DNA from 3 places in the Allobosea sp. 10L417 genome. Region 1 is predicted to be linked to each of the others. Evidence: predicted binding sites of a transcription regulator. Region 1 holds the regulator's gene; each other region holds the start of a gene.

The links. Region 1 encodes LexA, which represses DNA repair genes until DNA is damaged. Its sites were predicted from a motif close to TGTTCNNNNTGTGTTCNG; they were not measured.
Region 2: AC1DE3_RS22755 (DNA recombination protein RmuC) is a predicted target of LexA. The motif match lies at 4,718-4,735, and genes of this name have one in related genera.
Region 3: ssb (single-stranded DNA-binding protein) is a predicted target of LexA. The motif match lies at 2,745-2,762, and genes of this name have one in related genera.

Annotation. Positions count from the first base shown of each region.
Region 1 covers NZ_JBFTJP010000007.1:47,566-54,667, reverse strand. The annotation lists gene gltA (citrate synthase) at 1-356, opposite strand, end outside; gene gltX (glutamate--tRNA ligase) at 731-2,149, opposite strand; gene AC1DE3_RS17610 (ComEC/Rec2 family competence protein) at 2,304-4,565, shown strand; gene lexA (transcriptional repressor LexA) at 4,559-5,269, opposite strand; gene AC1DE3_RS17600 (molybdopterin molybdotransferase MoeA) at 5,369-6,580, opposite strand; gene moaC (cyclic pyranopterin monophosphate synthase MoaC) at 6,580-7,062, opposite strand; gene trpC (indole-3-glycerol phosphate synthase TrpC) at 7,059-7,102, opposite strand, start outside.
Region 2 covers NZ_JBFTJP010000011.1:53,828-60,929, forward strand. The annotation lists gene AC1DE3_RS22740 ([protein-PII] uridylyltransferase) at 1-1,814, opposite strand, end outside; gene AC1DE3_RS22745 (ATP-binding cassette domain-containing protein) at 2,236-2,949, shown strand; gene AC1DE3_RS22750 (OsmC family protein) at 2,992-3,501, shown strand; gene AC1DE3_RS22755 (DNA recombination protein RmuC) at 3,502-4,686, opposite strand; gene def (peptide deformylase) at 4,800-5,339, shown strand; gene fmt (methionyl-tRNA formyltransferase) at 5,397-6,326, shown strand; gene truA (tRNA pseudouridine(38-40) synthase TruA) at 6,380-7,102, shown strand, end outside.
Region 3 covers NZ_JBFTJP010000002.1:865,592-872,693, reverse strand. The annotation lists gene AC1DE3_RS10295 (amino acid ABC transporter substrate-binding protein) at 1-754, shown strand, start outside; gene AC1DE3_RS10290 (threonine synthase) at 762-2,066, shown strand; gene ssb (single-stranded DNA-binding protein) at 2,112-2,657, opposite strand; gene AC1DE3_RS10280 (3-phosphoshikimate 1-carboxyvinyltransferase) at 2,823-4,088, opposite strand; gene AC1DE3_RS10275 (ABC transporter permease) at 4,209-5,066, opposite strand; gene AC1DE3_RS10270 (ABC transporter substrate-binding protein) at 5,063-6,055, opposite strand; gene AC1DE3_RS10265 (efflux transporter outer membrane subunit) at 6,500-7,102, opposite strand, start outside.

The sequences.
Region 1 (7,102 bases):
GCCATCTGCTCATGCACCATGGTGTGGCGCGTGACGCGATAGTCGAAATCCGCTTTCTGCGCGGCGGTCGGCAGTTCCCCGTAGAGCAGGAGATAGCAGGTCTCGAGGAAGTCGCCATGCTCGGCGAGTTGCTCGATCGGGTAGCCGCGATAGAGCAGGACGCCCTGGTCGCCGTCGATATAGGTGATCTGCGACTCGCAGCTCGCGGTCGAGGTGAAGCCGGGGTCGTAGGTGAACATGCCCGTCTGGGCATAGAGCTTGCCGATGTCGATGACGGCAGGGCCGACCGACCCTTGCTTGATCGCCATGTCGACGGTCTTGTCGCCGACCTGGAGCTGGCTCGTGTTTCCGCTCATCGATACCGATCCTTTCAAGGCTCGCTGCTGTTCAGCCCCTGTTTCGCCTGTCCGCCGGCACTTCCGCGCCAGCCTTTTCCCATCCGCGGCCCGCGATGTGACGGGCTGATGTCGGGAGGGGAGGTGGAAGGAGACCCATGTGACTGATTTACAAGCAATATTCGTGCCCCGCCGCGGGGTGGCCGCGCAACGCACTTGCGCGTCACTAGACCATTTGCCCAGTGCATTCAACCAAGCCTAAAGGCGATTGGAACCGCGTCCGGATCATATCTGCGCGAGCAGCGACAGCGCCGCCATCGCGAGGCGGCATGCGCGAGCATGAAAGCTGAAAGTGGGGCACCGCTCGGCAGCGGCGACGCCCCATTGACGACAGCTCAGGCCTGGTCGGCGAGCCGCGCCAGCGTCTCGTCACGGCCGAGCACGGCCATCACGTCGAACAGGCCGGGCGACATGGCGCGGCCGGTCAGCGCGGCGCGCAGCGGCTGCGCCGCCTGGCCGAGCTTGATGCCGGTCTCCTCGACATAGGCCCGCACGGCCGCTTCGAGCGGAGCCGGCGACCAGTCGCTGACCGCGGCGAGCTTCTCCGCGATCTGCGGCAGGCGCTGGCGCGCGGCTTCGTCGAGCAGGCTCTTGGCCTTGTCGTCAAGCTGCAGCGGGCGTGGGGCATAGAGATAGAAGGCGCTGTCGAGCAGCTCGACCAGCGTCTTGGCGCGCTCCTTGAGGCCGGGCATCGCTGCGAGGAAACGCGCTTCGAGCTCGGGCGACAGCGTTGGGCCGAGCCCGCGGGCAGGGCCGATCTCCGGCAGGATGACCTTGAGCGCGTCGAGCAGTTCCTGGTCGCTCGACTGGCGCATATAGAGCCCGTTGAGGTTCTCGAGCTTGGCATAGTCGAAGCGGGCTGGCGAACGGCCGATCGAGGAGAGATTGAAGGCGTCGATCATCTCCTGCGTGGAGAAGACTTCCTGGTCGCCATGGCTCCAGCCCAACCGCACGAGATAGTTGCGCAGTGCCGCCGGCAGATAGCCCATCGAGCGATAGGCATCGATGCCGAGCGCGCCGTGGCGCTTCGAGAGCTTGGCGCCGTCGGGACCGTGGATCAGCGGGATATGCGACATGCTCGGCACGTCCCAGCCGAGCGCATCGTAGATCTGCGTCTGGCGGGCGGCATTGGTGAGATGGTCGTCGCCGCGGATGACATGGGTCACGCCCATGTCATGGTCGTCGACCACGACGGCGAGCATATAGGTCGGCGTGCCGTCCGAGCGCAGCAGCACGAGGTCATCGAGATTCTCGTTCTGCCAGACGACGCGGCCCTGGACCTCGTCATTGACTACGGTCTCGCCGGTCTGCGGCGCCTTGAGGCGGATCACCGGCTTCACGCCTTCCGGCGCGGTCGACGGATCGCGATCACGCCAGCGCCCGTCATAGCGCAGCGGCTTGCCCTCGGCGCGCGCCTTCTCGCGCATCTCCTCGAGCTCGGCCGGGCTGGCATAGCAGTAATAGGCCCTGCCGGCGGCGAGCATCTGCTCGGCGACCTCCCGGTGGCGCGCCGCACGCTGGAACTGATAGACGGTCTGGCCGTCCCAATCGAGGCCGAGCCATTCCAGCCCGTCGAGAATCGCGGCGATGGCTGCGTCGGTCGAGCGTTCGCGGTCGGTGTCCTCGATGCGCAGCAGCATCTTGCCGCCTTGCCGGCGGGCATAGAGCCAGTTGAACAGCGCCGTGCGGGCTCCGCCGATATGCAGGAAACCGGTGGGCGAGGGCGCAAAGCGCGTGACGACGGCATTGCTCATGGAAGGCAACTCCGGCCGGGCGGCACGAGCCGTCCGGGGCAAGACAGGGAAATGGCGCAGGTCATGACATGACAACCGGCGCGCGCCCTGTAACATGGCTTGGCCGGAAAGGTTAAGCGGTCAAATTGCTGCGCCGGCGGGGGAGGGGCGGAGAATGCAGCCGGGGCCGCCGGGGCAGGACATGCCGCGCGGCGCGCGAGCCGAGGCGTTGCCTTTGCGCCTGCTCGCGCCCTGGCTGATCTCCGTTCGCTTCAAAGCCTGGTTCAACCACTGGCAGGCCCGGCTCGGTCAGGCGCTCGAATTGGAGGCGGAGCGTCGCCGCCCGTTCCTATGGCTGCCTGTGGCGACGGGCGTCGGCATCCTGCTTTATTTCGCGGCAGATCGTGAGCCGGCTTTGTGGGCGCCTCTGACCGGCTTCGCGCTCAGCGCGATCTTCGCGTTCGCGCTGCGAACCCGTCGGTTCGCCTCGATGGCCTGTCTGGCGGCGGCCGCCGCCTTCGCGGGTTTTGCCGCCGGCGTCTGGCGGACGGCCGATATCGCCGCGCCGATGCTGGAGCGGCCGCGAATCGGCAAGGTGACGGGTTTCGTCGAGAGCGTGGAGGCACGCGACAACGGCGCCCGCATTGTCCTGCTGTTAACGGAATTCGCCGGAATGCCGGCCGCGGAGCGTCCAAGGCGCGTGCGCGTCAATATCCGCGCCGGCTCGGTCGCTCCGGGGGATCATATCGCGGCGACGGCGCGGCTCCTGCCTCCACCGGGGCCAGCTCGGGCGGGCGGCTACGATTTCGCGCGCGATGCCTTCTTCCGCGGCATCGGCGCAGTCGGCAGTATCGCAGGCAAGATCGCGTCGGCGCCCGCGCCGCACCCAATGCCGACGCGCCTTGCCGTCGATGTCACGATCGACCGGGCCCGCAACGCCTTGACCCGGCGCATCGCCGAAGTAGGCGGCGGGCAGGGCGGGGCGGTCGCTGCCGCCCTTGTCACGGGGAAGCGCGGCCTGATCACCGAGGCGACGAACAATGACCTGCGTGCCGCCGGAATCTACCACATCGTCTCGATCTCAGGCCTGCACATGGTTCTCGCGGCCGGGACGATTTTCTGGCTGGTGCGCGCCCTACTGGCGCTCTCCCCGACTGCCGCGCTGCTCTGGCCGATCAAGAAGATCGCGGCCGTCGCGGCGATGCTCGGCGCGACCGCCTACTGTATCTTTTCAGGCAGTGACGTCGCGACCGAACGCTCGCTGATCATGACGCTGGTGATGCTCGGCGCGATCCTTGTCGATCGTGCTGCACTGAGCATGCGCAATCTCGCTCTTGCAGCCATGATCGTGCTGCTACGCGAGCCGGAGGCGCTGCTCGGACCGAGCTTCCAGATGTCATTCGGCGCGGTTGCGGCCCTGATCGCCTTTGCCGAACGCTGGGAGAGCCGAAAACGCACGGAGCCGCCCCCGAGCCTGCCATGGCCGCTCGGGCCGGTCTGGGCAGCGGCGCTCGGCATCGTCGTCACCACCTTGCTGGCGACGGCCGCAACAGCGCCCTTCGGGGCCTATCACTTCCAGACCTTCAACCCTTTCGGCCTGCTGGGCAACGCCATGGCACTGCCTTTCGTCTCGCTGTTCGTGATGCCTGCGGCGGTGTTCGGCGTGCTCGCCTATCCCTTCGGGCTGGACTGGCCTGCCTGGGCGCTGATGGGGCTGGCTTCGGATGTCGTGCTCAAGGTGGCGCATTGGGTCGCAAGCATCGACCATTCCACCGTGATGATCGCCGCCTTCAGCCCGGCCGTGCTGACCTGCTTCGTGCTGGCGTTGCTCTGGCTGACGCTGTGGACCACGGCCTGGCGCTGGCTGGCGGCGGTCCCCATCGTGCTCGGCGTCGCCATCGCCGGAAAGCCGGAGCGGCCGGAAATCCTGATCGAACGCGACGGCTCGGGGCTTGCTGTGCGGGGCCTCGATGGACGCCTTGCGGTCGCCGGCAAGCCCAGCCGCTTCGTGCTGCAGCAATGGCTGAGTGCCGACGGCGACAGCCGCTCGCCGGACGATCCGACGCTGCGCGCCGGCATCGCTTGCGATCAACTGGGTTGTGTTGCGCAAACGGCCGACAAGCGCATGATTTCCTACACGCGCGACCGGCTGGCGATCATCGAAGATTGCCTGCGGGCCGACCTCGTCGTCACCGCCATTCCCTGGAGCGGCGCCTGCAAGGCCCGGCTGATCGAGCGAATGGGACTGTCACGCGACGGCGCGACCTCGCTCTACCGCACGGCGTCGGGATGGAGCAGCCGCATCTCAGAGCCCAGCGCGGCCGATCGGCCGTGGAGCCGCCGACGCGAACCCCGTCTGGCGGCGCCCGCTGCAACGAGCATCAGCATTCCGCCAGCTTCCGCCGATGGCGAAGCCGAGGTCGAACGGCTTCAGTAACGCCGCATCAGATTGACGAGGCGGCCCTGAATCTTGACCCGGTCCGGCCCGAGCACACGCGTCTCATAGGCGGGATTGGCGGCTTCGAGCGCGATCGAGGAGCCGCGTTTGCGCAGCCGCTTGAGTGTGGCCTCCTCGTCGTCGATCAGTGCCACGACGATATCGCCGGTATTGGCCGAGTCCTGCTTGCGGATGATGACGGTGTCGCCGTCGAGGATGCCCGCTTCGACCATCGAGTCACCACGTACTTCGAGCGCGTAATGCTCGCCGGAGCCGAGCATGTCGGGCGGCAACGAGACGGTGTGGCTGCGGTTCTGAATGGCCGAAATCGGTGTGCCGGCGGCGATGCGGCCCATGACCGGGATCGCGATCGAAGAGCGGCTGTCCTCATCGGCGGTGGGGCGGGGTTTGCCGAGATTGGGCTGCGTGCCGAGCCCGCCCTGGACGACCGCAGGGCTGAAACGCGGCCGCTGCTGCGGCGTACCGAGTCCATCGGGCATCTTGATGACTTCGAGCGCACGCGCCCGGTTGGGCAGGCGGCGGATGAAGCCGCGCTCCTCCAGCGCCATGATCAGCCGGTGGATGCCGGATTTCGAGCGCAGATCGAGCGCGTCCTTCATCTCGTCGAAGGAGGGCGGCACCCCGCTCTCACGCAAGCGTTCCTGGATGAAGCGCAGGAGTTCGTGTTGCTTGCGTGTCAGCATGATCCCGCCGGCCCCGGAAAAGCGTAGATTCGAAACAAATCACGAACACCATAACTGTTCGCCTTGTGTTCCGCAACCCGGTCGCGCGAGAGCGCCCGTCTACCGCAGCGGCAGGATACGGCAGAGGTCGCCTATCTTGGCGGGCGCAGCATGGGCCGGGCGGATCGTCAGCGCCTGCGCCCGCGCCAATGTGCCGAGCATGGAGGAATCCTGCCGATCGAAAGGCGTTGCAACCCAACCATCGGGCGTCAGCGCCAGCTCCGAGCGCAGATAATCCTCACGCTCGTCATTGCCCGGCAGGTCGCTGCCGAGGCGGGCGGGGACGCTGCGGTCGCGATCGGCGCCGGCCATGCCGAGCAGGGCTTCGATCAGCGGCAGCACGAAGAGATGGCCGCAGACGATCGAGGAGACCGGGTTTCCGGGAAGCCCGACCACGACCATCCGGCCGAGCCGACCGGTCATCATCGGCTTGCCCGGCCGCATGGCAATCTTCCAGAAGCCAAGAGACATCCCGGCGCGGGTCAGCGCCTCCTGCACGAGGTCGTGTGCGCCCACCGAGGCGCCGCCCAGCGTGATTAGCACGTCGGCATCGGCAGCCCGCGCCATGCCGATCTTGTTGGCGAGATCGGCATGGTCGTCGCGGGCGATGCCGAGATCGAGCACGGTGCCACCGGCCTTTTCGACCAGCGCGGCGAGCGCGAAGGAGTTCGAGGCGACGATCTGGTCGCGCCCCACAGGCTCGCCCGGCGCCACCAGCTCGTCGCCGGTCGCCAGGATCGCGACGCGCGGCTTGCGCCGGACCGGCAGCGAGGGATGGCCCATCGCGGCGGCGAGCCCGAGTGCGGCGCTGTCGAGCACGCGTCCGGCCGACAGCAGGGCGTCGCCTTCGCGGAAATCGAGCCCCGCCCGGCGCAGGAACTTGCCTTTGGCGGGGGGCACCCGCACGCGGATCGTGGGGCTGCCGACGCCGTCGGCGTCCTCCTGGATCAGGATGGTGTCGGCACCATCAGGCATCGGCGCGCCGGTAAAGATCCGTACGGCTTCGCCCGGCCCGACCGTACCGTCAAAGGCCCGCCCGGCGGCGGACTCCCCGATCACGGCGAGTGTGGCATCTTCGGCCATCTCGTCGGCACGCACGGCGTAGCCATCCATGGCGGAGTTGGCGAAGGGCGGCTGGGTTCTGAGCGCCTTCAGATCGGCTGCGAGCACCCGCCATGCGCATTGCGCGAGCGGGAGGGTCTCCGCTCCGGTCGGTCCCGGAATGCTGTTGAGCAGCGCCTTGCGCGCGACGGGGACCGGGGTGAGCGCCATCAGCGGGCTTTCGCCTCGTAGTCGCCGGACTGGCCGCCGGATTTGTGCAGGAGCCGGATATTCTCGATCCGCATCGCCCTGTCGACTGCCTTGACCATGTCGTAGACGGTGAGACAGGCGACGGACACGGCGGTGAGCGCCTCCATCTCGACGCCGGTCTGGCCCTTCATCTTCACCTCAGCGCGCACGCGCACGCCCGGCAGGGCCTCGTCGATCTCCAGATCGACCCCGATCTTGCTGAGCAGCAGCGGGTGGCAGAGCGGGATCAACTCATGCGTGCGCTTAGCGGCCATGATGCCGGCGAGGCGCGCCGTGCCGAGCACATCGCCCTTCCTAGCATTGCCGTCGCGCACGATCGCAATCGTCTCCGGCGCCATCACGACGCTGCCCTCGGCTACTGCCATGCGGGTCGTCTCGGCCTTGTCGCCGACATCGACCATATGTGCCTGGCCTTGGGCGTCGAGATGGCTGAGCCGGCTCACGCCGCGTTCTCTTGAGCCTGGCCGGTCAGCAGGGTCCGCG
Region 2 (7,102 bases), on a different contig from region 1:
AGCTTCAGCCGCTCCAGGGTCTGCACCGTCGCCGCGAAGCTCTCGATCGTCTTGGGGTCGCCGAGGTCGCGGCTCTGCGCCACGGTCGACATGTCGAGATGGTGCTCGACGAGCCACGCCACCGTCTCGGTCTGGGCGCTGGTCAGGCCGAAGCGCGGGCCGAGCTTGCGCGCGATGCGGGCACCGGCAAGCGAATGGTCGTCCGGCCGCCCCTTGGCGATGTCGTGCAGGAACAGCGCGACATAAAGCGCGCGCCGGTTGGCGATGGTCGGCATGATCTCGTTGGCGAGCGGGTGCTCCGCCTCGAGCGCGCCGGCATCGATCTCGGCGAGAACGCCGATCGCCCGGATCAGATGCTCGTCCACCGTATAGTGGTGGTACATGTTGAACTGCATCATCGCCACGACGCGTCCGAAATCCGGGATGAAGCGGCCGAGCAGGCCGGATTCGTTCATGCGACGCAGCACAACCTCCGGCGAGCGCCGGGCGGTGAGGATTTCGAGGAAGATGCGGTTGGCTTCCGGGTCGTTGCGCAAGCCCGGCGTCACCAGCCTCAGCGATTGCGTCACCAGACGGCTTGCGCCGGGGTGGATCGCGAGATCCTCGCGGCTGGCGATTTCGTAGAGCCTGAGCAGATTGACCGGATCACGTTCGAAGGCGCTGTCGTCGATGACGTTGAGGCGCTGGCTCGTCAGTTTGAAGTCGCGATGGCCGAGGGAGCGTTCGCGCTTGCGCTTCGCCAGTGTGTCGAACAGCCGCGAGAGCGTCGCGCGCGGCTTCTGCTGGCGCGCTTCCAGCGCGGCGCAGACGATGGCGGTGAGGTCGCCGACATCCTTGGCGATCAGGAAGTAGGCCTTCATGAAGCGCTCGACGGGGGCTTGGCCGCTGCGGCCGACATAGCCGATGGCGGCGGCGACCTGGCGCTGCAGGTCGAAGGAGAGCCGCTCCTCGGCGCGCCCCGTGATGAAATGCAGCCAGCAGCGCACGCGCCAGAGGAATTCCTCCGACCGCTGGAACATCTGCAGCTCGTCCTCGTCGAAGAGCCCGGCCGCGACCAGCTCGCGCACGTCGTCGACGCGGTAGGAGTATTTGGCGATCCAGAACAGCGTGTTGAGATCCCGCAGCCCGCCCTTGCCGTCCTTGACGTTCGGCTCGACCAGATAGCGGGAGGCGCCGGCCCGTTGCACCCGCGTCTCGCGTTCGGCGAGCTTCGCCTCGGTAAAGGCGGCGGCCGTGCCCTCCACCACCTCGGCATTGAAGCGACGAGTCATCTCGTCGAACAGCGCCCGGTCGCCCACCAGGAAGCGCGCTTCCAGCAAGGCCGTGCGGATCGTCATGTCCGCCCGCGCTTCGCGCACGCAATCGTCGATCGAGCGTACGGAATGGCCGACCTTCAGCTTCAGGTCCCAGAGCGGGTAGAGCATGGATTCGACCACGCTCTCGCCCCAGGCCGTCTGCTTGTGCGGGAAGAGGAAGAGCAAATCCACGTCGGAGCCCGGCGCCAGCGTGCCGCGGCCATAGCCGCCGACGGCAACGACCGCGATCCGTTCCGATTGCGAGGGGTTGTCGGCCGGATAGAAATAAGAGGCCGCGGCCTTGTGCAGCCCGATGACGACGGCATCCATCACCGCCGAGAGCCGGTGCGCGCAGGCGAGGCCGCCGCGCGGACCCGTCAGGATTGCCTTGGCCGAAACCCGGCCGTCGTCGAGCAACTGCCGCAGCCCGGCCACGAGCAACTGCCGCTTCTCCGCCTTGTCCTTGCGCCGTGCCGCCTCGAACAGCTTCGCGATGCCCGCCTCCGGGTCGTGCAACATGTCGGAGAGGGCGAGCGTGGGCGTTGTGGAGGAGGCTGTCACGTGGGCACGGTTCCGTCGTCTGGGGCTGTTCTAGCACGCGTGGAAAGGGGACGAGAGGGTTAAAATCCACGGATGCTTCCTGGTGATTGGCCAATTGACGGTCGTGATTGTGTTGTTTGACAAGCAGAACGATCGGACCTGAAAGGCGGATGCGCGTCCTTGCGCGACGAGGCCCCGCATCAGGAAAAGGCGGCCGAAAATGCCGGCATGTGGCGGTGAGTATCGTTTGACAAAAAGGACAATCGGACCTTAGAAGAGGACACGCGCCGATTTGAGCCTCAGCTTGCGGGCGCGAAACAAATGCAGCTAAAGCGCGGGAACGACGGGACGGCCCGATGCCGTCTGCGCTCCTTCCGCCTTGTTATGGATGGAGCCAGCGATGTCGGCCGCTCTTCACGATTTCTCCCGCTCTCCCGAATACGCTCCGCCGCGCCCCAGGGCTGGCGAGGTCGTCGCCCTGCTCGGTGCGCCGGAGGTGCGTGGGGCGGCGCTGCGAGCATTCGCCGGTCTGCGGGGCGATGAGGAAGCGGCGATACCGACGACTGAGATCGGCCTGCTCTGCGCCCGGCCGCGCTTCTTTCCCTGGCTCGATCTGACCGAGAACCTGGCTTTTGTCCTCCCGAATGTGACGCCGTTCGAGCGCGAGGGCCTGATCGCCAATGTGCTGGTTCGCCTCCGCCTCTCCGGGCAGGCGAAGCAGCGGCCCGCTGCGCTCTCGCCCGAGGAGCTGCTTCGGCTCGCCATCGCCCGCCTCTTGCTGGTCAGACCGCGGCAGCTGCTGATCGACGAGCCCTTTGCGGCGCTCGATGCCGATGCGCGCGTTCGGCTCACCGCCTTCCTGCCGGAACTTTGTATGCAAGCGCGCCCCGCCGTCGTCATCGCCACGGGCTCCGTCGAGGAGGCCCTGCGCCTGGCCGATCGCATCCTCGTCCTGCCGCGGCAGCCGGGGCCGGTCGCTTTCAACCTCGACAATCTGCTGGCGCGTCCGCGCGAGGAGGGCTCCGTCGGCTTCGTCACCTTGCGTCGCGAATTGCGCCGGGCGCTCGAAAAGGAAAGCCAGCCCGCCGTGCCGCAGGTGGAGGCGGCGGCCTGAAGCGGCTACAAGCCGGCTGACCGGTTCAGAAGGATCACGATGATGGACGTCACCGCGCTGCGTGCCTTGCAGGCTCCTCTCAAGGACGAATACCGCACCAATCCTGAGGCTGCGGTCATCACGCTCAAGGCCCATGGCGAGCTCGACGATCAGCGCATCGCCTGCAAGGTCGAGACGGGCCGGGCTATCGCGCTCGCCGGCCTGCATCCCGCCTCAGGCGGCTCGGGCGCCGAGCTCTGCTCCGGCGACATGCTGCTGGAGGCGCTGGTCGCCTGCGCCGGTGTGACGCTGAAGGCGGTAGCCACCGCCCTCGAGATCGAGCTGAAGAAGGGCGTCGTCCGGGCCGAGGGCGATCTCGATTTCCGTGGCACGCTCGGCGTCGCCAAGGATGCGCCGGTCGGCTTCCAGGCCATCCGCCTCTTCTTCGACGTCGAGAGCGACGCGCCGCAGGAGAAGCTCGACACGCTGCTCAAGCTCACCGAGCGCTACTGTGTCGTTTTCCAGACGCTGAACGTGAAACCTGAGCTTTCGGCGGTGCTCAGCCGCGGCTGATCACTCCGCCGCGGCCTTCAGCTCCAGCCCCTTGGCGAAGGGCAGCTTGGGCTCGCTTTTCTCGTCCTCGAAATCGAGCGCGCCGATCTTCTCGGCGCGGCTGGTGACCTTGCCGGCCGAGGTTTTGATCTGGCCGACATCGTCCTGCGCCTGGCGGAAATGGGTATCGAGCTTGTCGACCCGCTCGCCCAGCCGGCGGACGTCGTCGAGCAGCTTGCCGACCTCGGTCTGGATGACCTGCGCCTCTTCCCGCATGCGCGCATCGCGCACCAGCGACTGCATCAGCTGGATCGCCAGCGCCAGCAGCGAGGGCGAGACGATCATCACCCGCGCCCGGTGCGCGCGCTGCACGACATCGTCGAAATGCTCGTGCAGGTCGGCATAGATCGATTCCGACGGAACGAAGAGCAGCGCGACATCCTGCGTCTCGCCGGGCAGGAAATAGCGTTCGGCGATATCCTTCACATGCACGCCGACATCGCTGCGCACGCGCTGGCCGGCGGCCTTGCGTGCGTCGTCGCCGCGTGCCTCGCGCAGCAGCGTGAAGCTCTCCAGCGGGAACTTGGCGTCGATGACGAGGCCGCGCCCGTCACCCGGCAGGGTCACGAGGCAGTCCGGCCGGCGCCCGTTCGAAAGCTGCGGCTGGAACGTGAAGAAGGCGGCGGGCAGGCCGTCGCGGACGATCGCTTCCATCCGGCCCTGGCCATAGGCCCCGCGCGCCTGCTTGTTGGCGAGCACGTCCCTGAGCGTCACCACTTCGGAGGTCAGGTCGGTCAGGTTCTTCTGGGCGGTGTCGATGACCGCGAGCCGCTCCTGCAGCTTGCCGAGGCTTTCGGTGGTCTGGCGGACATTTTGTTCGAGGCCCTGGCCAACCTTGTGGCTAAGCCCGTCCATCCGGTCGGCTACGAGCCGGGCAAGATCGCCCTGCCGCGTCGAGAGGATTTCGGCCATGGACTGCATCCGGCCGGCGAGTTCCGCCTGCTGGCGGTTCATCTCCGCGACCTTGTCGTCCATTTCGCGGGCGCGCTCGGCCGCCATCGCGACCTCAATCGCGCGGCTCCTGCCGCCACGCCAGCCGGCGATCACGGCCATGAGCAGGAGCACAAGGCTCAGGGCTGCGAAGCCGAGGGCGGCTTCGGCCCAGCTCACCGGGCGCTCCAGCAGGGTGAAGGCGATCTCGTTCATGCGCCGAGCCTAGCCGATTCGATGAGCAATGGCGAACGAAAGCGGAACAGTTTGACCGCTTGCCCACAAATGCTTATGTCCCGGGCTCAACAGCTCTTTCTCCTTGGAATCCCATGTCCGTTCGCCCGCTCGTCATCCTGCCCGACGCCCAGCTTCGCCTTGTTTCGAAGCCGGTCGCGGCTGTCACGCCCGAAATCAAGGCGCTGGTCGCGGACATGTTTGAGACGATGTACGACGCACCGGGCATCGGGCTCGCCGCCATCCAGATCGGCGTGCCGCTGCGCGTGGTGACGATCGACCTCTCGAAGCCGGAGGCGAAGGAGGGCGAGGAGCCGGAACCGAGAAAGCCGCAGGTCTTCATCAATCCGGAGGTCACCTGGTCCTCGGAGGAATTCAACGTCTATGAGGAAGGCTGCCTCTCGATCCCGGAATATTACGAGGAGGTCGAGCGTCCCGCAGAGGTGAAGGTCCGTTATATGGATCTCGACGGCAAGACGCTGGAGATCGCAGCCGATGGCCTGCTCGCCACCTGCCTGCAGCACGAGATCGACCATCTCGATGGCGTGCTCTTCATCGATCATCTCTCGCGGCTGAAGCGCGAGCGCGTCACCAAGAAATTCGCCAAGGCGGCCAAGCGCGAGCGGGCTGCGTAATCGGCAGGCTGTTTCATTCTTCCGGTGCCATGCCGGAGCTGAGGTAAAGTCGAGCGTATGAGTTTGCGCGTCATTTTCATGGGCACGCCGGATTTCGCCGTGCCGGTCCTGACCGAGATCGTCGGGCAGGGGCATGAGGTCGTCTCCTGCTACACCCGCGCCCCGGCGCAGGCCGGCCGCGGCCTCGATCTCAAGCCCTCGCCTGTGCACAAGGCGGCGGAGCGCTTCGGCATCCCGGTCTTCACGCCCGCGACGCTGAAGACGCCGGAGCAGGCCGAGATCATCGCCTCGCATCAGGCCGATGTCGCCGTCGTTGTCGCCTATGGCATGATCCTGCCCCAGGCGATCCTCGATCTGCCCGAGCTCGGCTGCCTCAACCTCCATGCCTCGCTGCTGCCGCGCTGGCGCGGCGCGGCGCCGCTCCAGCGCGCGATCATGGCCGGCGATGCCGAAACCGGCGTCTGCGTGATGAAGATGGAGGCGGGGCTCGACACCGGCCCTGTCGCCATGGTCGAGACGCTGCCGATCGGGCCCGACCTGACCGCCGGCGAACTGCACGACCAGCTCAGCATCCTCGGTGCCGATCTGATGGTGCGCGCACTCGCGGCGCTGGGCCGCGGCGGCCTGCAGTTCACGCCGCAGCCGGAAGAAGGCGTCACCTATGCCGCCAAGATCACCAATGCCGAGGCCAAGCTGAACTGGACGCTGCCGGCGCAACTGGTGCATGACCGGGTGCGCGGCCTCTCGCCCTTCCCGGGCGCCTTCGCCGAGATCGACCTCGGCAAGGGGCCGGAGCGGCTGAAGATCCTGCGCACGGCGCGCGCTGGCGGCGCGGCCGAGCCGGGCACGCTGCTCGATGACGAGGGCACCGTCGCCTGCGCCGTCGGGGCGGTGAAGCTGCTGCAGGTCCAGCGCGCCGGAAAGGCGCCGATGAGCGGGGCCGAGTTCCTGCGCGGCGCGCGGCTCGGGGCCGGCGACAAGCTTTAACGGAGCGGGCCGTTGTCCAAAAACCGCTTCGCACTTTTTGGCGGCCAGCTCTGATGCCGCGCTATAAGCTCGTCATCGAATATGACGGCACGCCGTTTTCGGGCTGGCAGCGCCAGGCGAGCGACCCGTCCGTGCAGCAGCGCGTCGAGGAGGCGGTCGAGGCCTTCTGCGGCCACCCCGTCCGGCTGCACTGCGCCGGGCGCACGGATGCCGGCGTCCACGCCACGCATCAGGTCGCCCATGTCGATATCGACAGGGAATGGCGGACCGACGTCGTACGCGATGCGAGCAATGCCCGGCTGAAGGCGCGCTTCCCGGTCAGCGTGCTCAGCGCCGAGATCGTCCCCGATGATTTCGACGCCCGCATTTCGGCAAAGCGCCGCTACTACATCTACCGCATTCTCGACAGGCGGGCGCCGCCCGCTCTCGATCGCGGCCGCGTCTGGCACGTTCCGGTGAAGCTCGACCACGAGGCGATGGACCGCGCCGCCAAGTCTCTGCTTGGAAAGCACGATTTCACGACCTTCCGCGCTGCCGAATGCCAGGCCAACAGCCCGATCCGTACGGTCGACCGGCTCGATGTCCGGCGCGAGGGCGCGGAGATCGTGGTCTACGCCCACGCCCGCTCCTTCTTGCATCATCAGGTCCGCTCGATCGTCGGCAGCCTGAAGATGGTCGGGGCGGGACGCTGGCCCGAGGAGAAGCTCGGCCAGATCCTGGCGGCGCGCGACCGTGCGCAATGCGCCGCCCTCGCGCCGTCCTGCGGGCTCTACCTC
Region 3 (7,102 bases), on a different contig from region 1:
CACCGCCTTGCAGAGCGGCGAGATCGACGTGCTTTCGCGGACGGCGACCGCGACCTTGACTCGCGAGGCCCAGCTCGGCCTGCGCTTCGCGCCGATCTGGTTCTATGACGGACAGGCGATCATCGTCGCACGCAAGCTCGGCGTCACCAGCGCCAGGCAGCTCAGCGGCGCCACCATTTGCGTCCAGCAGGGCAGTACCTCAGAACTCAACCTCTCCGAATATTTCCGCACGAACGGTATGACCTTCTCGCCGGTGACGGTCGCCACGCTCGATGCGGTCGAGGATGCATTCTTTTCCGGCCGCTGCGATGCCTACAGCAACGACTCGACACCGCTGATCGGCATGCGGCTCAAGGCCGAACGGCCCGACGATTATGTCCTGCTGCCGGAACGCCTGTCGAAGGAACCGACAGCGCTCGCAATCCGAAAAGGCGACGAGCAATTCTACGACATCGTCCGCTGGGCGGTCTTCGCGCTGATGGAGGCCGAGGAGATGGGTGTGACCTCCGCCAATGCGGCAGAACTTGCCGCGAAAGGCCCGCCGGCCGTCAAGCGCCTGCTCGGCAGCGAGCCGGGCCTCGGCAAGGCGCTCGGTCTCGACGAGCGCTGGGTCGCCCGGATGATCGCCGCCGTCGGCAACTATGGCGAGATCTTCGAGCGCAATCTCGGCAAGGGCTCGCGCATAGGCCTCGAACGCGGCCAGAACGACCTCTGGACGCGCGGCGGCCAGATCTACGCCCTGCCGCTGCGCTGAGGCAAGAATGGACCGCTTCGCCGATCGTGGCCCGGAGGCGGCTGTGCCGTCCTGGGTCACCACATCGCCATCCCTGGCCGACGCCCTGATCTCGATGTCCGATGGCGTTCGGCGCCCGCTCTATCCGCAGGTTCCTCCGTTCGTCGCTCATATCGACGAGACCGGCGCCGAGCCGTTCCATTATCCCTACGAGGTCGGCTACGCCTACGAGCGACTTGCAGGCGACCTGTTTGCGCCACGCTTCGGCAGCGGCCTCGAACGCTGGGCGCCGCTCCTGCCGCCACTCCTGCCCGGCCTGTCCTGCGGCGAGGGCGCGACGCCGCTGGTTTCTGCGCCGCGGGCGGCCGCTTGGGCCTGCCTGCCCGAGCTCTTCGTCAAGGACGAGAGCGCCAATCCGAGCTGGAGTCACAAGGACCGCCTGAGCCTTTGCACCGTCAGCGCTGCTGCCGCCGCCGGCGCCCTTGGCACGGTCATCTCTTCATCCGGCAATCATGGCGCTTCGGCCGCGGCCTACTCGGCACGCGCCGGTCTGAAATGCATCGTGCTTTGCGACGACGCGGTTTCGCCGGCCCATGCACGACAGATGCGCGCCTATGGTGCCGCCGTGATCGCGATGCCACGCACGGCGCGGTGGCCGCTCCTCGATGTCCTGTCGCGCCAGCCGGGTTGGTATCTGATTGGCAACACGGCCCCGACCCATACCGGCCATCCATTCGGCCCAGAGGGCTACAAGACCATCGCATATGAACTCTTCCTCGAACTCGGACGAGTACCTGCCGCAGTGTCCGTACCGACGAGCTACGGCGAGCTGCTGTTCGGGATCGGCAAAGGCTTTTCCGAGCTCAAGGCACTGGGCCTGGCGACGGAAGAGCCTATCTTGATCGCCGCCGAGCCCGAGGGATCGGATGCCCTTGGCCGGTTCTGCGCCAGCGGCTCGTCCAGTACCCTCGAGCCGGTCGAAACCATTGCTCACGGTATTGGCTCCGCCCGCGGCGGCTTTCGTGGAATAGCCGCACTGCATCGGTCCAGGGGGCACGCTGTTGCGGTTCACGATCGGAGTATTGCGGATGCCCAGGCTGCCTTGGCGCTCGACGGTCTATGGAGCGAGCCGGCGTCGGCCGCGGGTCTGGCAGCCTTGCGCATCGCTGCCCAAAAGGCACTCTTGCCGCCCGGCCCCGTAGTTCACATCTCCACTTCAACAGGTCTGAAGGCGCCCTATCGTGGGGCTGTGGGGATTCCGCACCTCGCTCACGCCGATTGGGACGAACTGCGCGGGGTCCTGGCTGCTAGCTACAACGTGTCTCTCGACTGACCCAACCACGGCGTGCGGGAGGGCATCGCGCCTATGTACCGCACATCAGAACGGAATATCGTCGTCGAGATGGGTCGACGAGGAACGGCCACCGCCACCGCCGCCGGGCATGGCCGGCTGGCGCGAAGCTCCGCCACCGCCCATCGCGCCGGAGCGGCCGAAGGAGCCACCGCCGCCCGAGCGATCGTCGACGTAGCCGCCGCCACCGCCGCCCTCGCTGTACTCATCCGAGCCGCCCTGGCGGCTGTCGAGGATGGTGAGTTCGCCGCGGAAGCGCTGCAGCACGATCTCCGTGGTGTATTTCTCCACGCCGGACTGGTCCTGCCATTTCCGGGTCTGGAGCTGACCCTCGATGTAAATCTTCGAGCCCTTCTTGAGGTACTGCTCGGCCACTTTCGCCAGGTTCTCGTTGAAGATCACGACCGAGTGCCACTCGGTGCGCTCCTTGCGCTCGCCGCTCTGCTTGTCGCGCCAGGTCTCGGAGGTGGCGATACGCAGATTGACGACAGGCTCGCCGCTGCCGAGGCGGCGCACTTCGGGGTCGCGCCCGAGATTGCCGACCAGAATGACCTTGTTGACGCTACCAGCCATGACAGGCTCCACTTCCTGCGCACTTCACACAAACCGGCCGCTTGACCGGAGCCGAACCCTATCGGCCGATTAAGGCATTATCAATGATGTTCTCGTTTTGTTCAAGTGGTTTTCCCCTATCGAATCGCGGCGCCCGGCGGTCGCCGCAGACGAACCGTCGGAGGGCTATGGCAGGTCGCCCTCCAGCCTGACGCCGAGCGAAACCAGCGCCCGCCAATAGCCGGGATAGGTCTTGCCGACGCAGGCGGGGTCCAGGATGGTGATGCCGTTGAGCTTGAGACCCGCCAGTGCGAAGCTCATCGCGATGCGGTGATCGGCATGGCTGTCGATCCGCGCTGGAAGGGTCTGTCCGGTGAGGGCCGGATCGGACGCGACCAGAAGATCGTCGCCCTCCTCCACGCCGAGGCCCGGCCGGATGCGCGACAACCCCTGCGCCAAGGCCGACACCCGGTCGCATTCCTTGACACGCAGATTGGCGATCCCGACGAAGCGAACCGGCCGCCGGTTGAAGGCCGCGAGCACGGCGAGCGTGGGAACCGCATCCTGCATCTGCGAGCCGTCGATGACGTCCGGAAGGTTCGGAAAGCTGGCGATGACCTTGTGCGCGGCGGCATCGGGCTGGGTGAAGGCCGAGGGGGCGACGCCGAGATCGATAGCGCCGCCGGTCAGCACCTCGGCCGCCCAGAGATAGGTGGCGGCGGAGGCATCGGGTTCGACCAGGAAGTCGGCCGCCCTGTAGCCGGTGGGCTCCACCCGCCATGTCGCCGGATCCGGCTGTGAAACCTTCGCTCCGAAGGCCTTCATCACCGCCAGCGTCAGATCGATATAGCCGCGGGCGCCGATTTCCTTGCCCGTCAAGGCGATCTCGACAGGCCCACGCCCGCAGGCCGCCGCCATCAGCAGGGCGGACACATACTGGCTGGACAAGCCGCCATCGATCTCCACGCGTCCGGCGGGGAAGCTCCCCTGCCCCTGGACCTTAACCGGGGGGCAACCGCTCGGAGCCGTCACCGCGACATCCAATGTCCGCAGCGCCTCGACCAGCGGCGCGATCGGGCGTTTGCGCATGTGCTCGTCGCCGTCGACGATCACGGTGCCGTCGACCAGCGCGGCGGCTGCGGTCAGGAAGCGTGTCGCAGTACCGGCGTTGCCGAGGAAGAGCGGCTCGGCCGGCGGCTGCAGCCGGCCGGTTCCGGCGACGACAAAGGTGGTCGCATCAGGCTCCTCGACCGCGACGCCCATCGCGCGAACCGCCTGCGCCATGTAGCGGGTGTCGTCGCTCTTCAGGGCGCCGGTCAGCCGGCTCGTGCCTCCGGCCAGCGCCGCCACGAGCAAGGCACGGTTCGTGATGGATTTCGAGCCGGGCGGCACCACCCTGCCCCGCAGCGGCGCGTCCGGCGGAACGATCGTCAGTGCGGCCGTCGCATTCATCGTCCGTAGCCTTTGCGCGTTTCAAAGCCCGCGCCGAAACGGCGCGCGCAAGCTCATAGCGTGGCCGGCTCGGCTTGTCGCGGACGAAGCGCCGAGCGTTCCTCGCCCGGCTCCCGACAATCAGCCACCCTGCCGCCGCGACACGAGGACGGCCTGCGCCATCCGGTCCAGCAGCACGGCGAGCAGGACGATGGCGAGCCCGCCGACGAAGCCGAGGCCGGGATCGGCCCGCTGCAAGCCGAGCAGGACGATCTCGCCGAGCCCCTTGGCGCCGATCATCGAGGCGACGACGACCATGGCCAGCGCCATCATGATCGCCTGGTTCAGCCCTTGCAGGATCGTGGGCTGGGCAAGCGGCAGCTCGATCAGCCAGAAGCTCTGCCGGGGTCGCAGGCCGAGCGCCCGGGCGGCCTCGATGAAACCGGGGTCGACGCCGCGCAGGCCCAGTTCCGTCAGCCGCGCGAAGGGCGGCAGCGCATAGATCAACGTCGCGACCAGCGCCGGCGCGCGCCCGAGCCCGAGCACCATCGCCACCGGGATCAGATAGACGAAGCTCGGGATGGTCTGCATGAGGTCATAGAGCGGCGCGAGCGCGCGGCCCAGTCGCGGAAGCCGCGCCGCCGCAACGCCGAGCGGCAGCCCGAGCAGCACGACGAAGAGCACGGCGACGGTGACCAGAGCGAGCGACTGCATCGCCTCACCCCAGACGCCGAGACCGGCCAGCGCCACCGGCAGGGCCGCCATCGCCAGGGCGAAACCGATCCGTCGCGTCGCGAGCCAGGCGCCCGCCGCGACCGCGAGGACGAATGCCGGAACCGGGATGTGCTGGAGCGCCGTTTCGACCAGGCGGACCGGCGCGGTCAGCGTTGCGCCGAAACCATCGAGCTTGTCGCCATAGCCGGTGACGACGGCATCAACCGCGCGGTTGACGGCGCCCTGCAGCGCCTTGCCGAATTCCGGCACCGAAGCGGCCGTCACAGGCTCGATGCGACCTTCGTGGCGATATCGGCCGGCAGCCATTTGCGCCAGATATCGGGCTGCGTCTTGAGGAAGACCACGGCCTGCTGCTCAGGCGTGACCCCTTTCTCGCGCGCCTCGGCCAGCATCTTCGAGGTCATGTCGCTGGTCGTGCCGTAGCTCTTGAAGAAGCTCGCCAGCTGCGGCGCCTTCTTGGCGAGGTCGACATTGGCGCCGATGACCACCTTGCTCATCGGATAGGCTGTGGCGCGCTTGGGGTTGTCGCTCGCCTTGAGCTCTGCCCAAACAGCGGGGTCGAAGGGCGGCTCGTCGAGCTTGACGAGGTCATAGGCACCCAGCAGCCAGCTCGGCCCCCAATAGTAGAATACGACCGGGCGCTTGCGCTTGAGTGCGGCCTCGATCGCCGCGACCAGCGCCTCGCCCGAGCCGCCGCGCGTGTTGGTGAAGTCCCCGGCGAGCCCGTAGACGGCGAGTTTCTTGGTGTTGATGCCTTCGCAGACCCAGCCTGCGACGCAGTTGTAGAAGCGCCCCTTCCCCGGCTCTTCCGGATCAGCGAACAGAGCCTTGTAGCGCTTGAGATCTTCAGCGGTCTTCAAGTCCGGCGCCTTGGCGTCCGGCCCGGCGACCAGATAGCGCGGCACGAACCAGCCCTCGCTCGCATCCGGAAAGGTGGTACCCAGCGGCTCGACCTTGCCGGCCTCGGCCGCCTTCACCCAGGCTTCGACCGGGTTGGCCGTCCAGATTTCCATGACGATGTCGACATCGCCCCGCGCCACGCCGTTGACCAGAGGCGCGATGGCGCCGGGCACGCGCTCGACCTTGCAGCCGAAACCCCGCTCGGCGATCGCGCTGGCAACGGCGGTGTGGAAGGCGGCGGAATCATAGTCGAGCCCTGCCATCTTCAGCGGGCGGTCAAGCTCGCAAGCCATGGCCGAGGCGCCGAGACCGAGGCCGAAAGCAAGCGTGGCGGCTCCCAAAAAGGCTTTCATCGTCAATGCTCCCGCGCTGGCCATGACAGATGCCGCCGGGGCCGATCGCCCGGGCGGTTCGCGCAGTAACGCGGAACCGGGCGAATTGATCCGTCCTTCCGCCCTTCCCGCGTGGCAGCATCGCCCAAGTGAGGCCATAGAACCACACCCCACCCTGCCAGGGCCCGTCAGGACCATAGGCGTGACCTGGCAGGCGACGCGAGTGATACCTCATCGACCGAGCTTGCCGGCCATTGAGCGAGGTTCCTGATCGCCAGAGGTGGGTAAGAGAGGACAGAGATCGATGCTGCCAAAAGATTGCGTAGCGGAGAGAACGTCTGCTGCTGGAGGGGGACCGGTTTCGTGGACCCCGTCGAAGTCAAATCCGAAGTGCCGATGCAGGTCTTGAATCTGCAGATCCTGCGCGGGTTCAGGGCGATCGCCGCCCAGGCAGACGCCGCTCGATCAAAGAGGCGGATCGCGGGTCCATCCGCCGCCCAATGCCTGAAACAGGCTCGTCGCGGCAAGAAAGCGGCTTAGTCTGACCTGCGCCAGATTGTCCTCGGCGGTGAAAAGCGTTTGCTGGCTCTGCAATACGCTGATGAGATTCGCCGTGCCGCCGCGCAGCTGCGCTTCCGCCACTTCGAAGGCCCGGCGCGCGCTGCTGACGACCTCCGACTGCAGCCTTTCCTGCCGGGTCGTCTGGGTCAGCGCCACGAGTGCCTTCTCGACATCGGCGAAGGACGAGAGAACCGATTGACGGTAGGCCTGCAGGGCCTGCGACTGCGCGCCCCTCGCCTGGTCGAGCTGGCTCTGCAGCAGCCATCCGTCGAAGATCGGCTGCGTCAAGCCGGCAGCCAGCGTGTAGTACCAGGCGCCCGGCCCAAACAGCGAGGCGAGCGCCTTGCTCTGGAAGCCGGCATCGCCCGTCAGCTGGATCTGCGGAAAGAAGGCTGCCCGGGCCGACTCGACGCTGAAATTCGAGGCGGCGAGCTGTGACTCGGCCTGCAGCACATCCGGCCTGCGGCGCAACAGCTCCGATGGCAGCCCCGGCGTCACGCGCGGCAC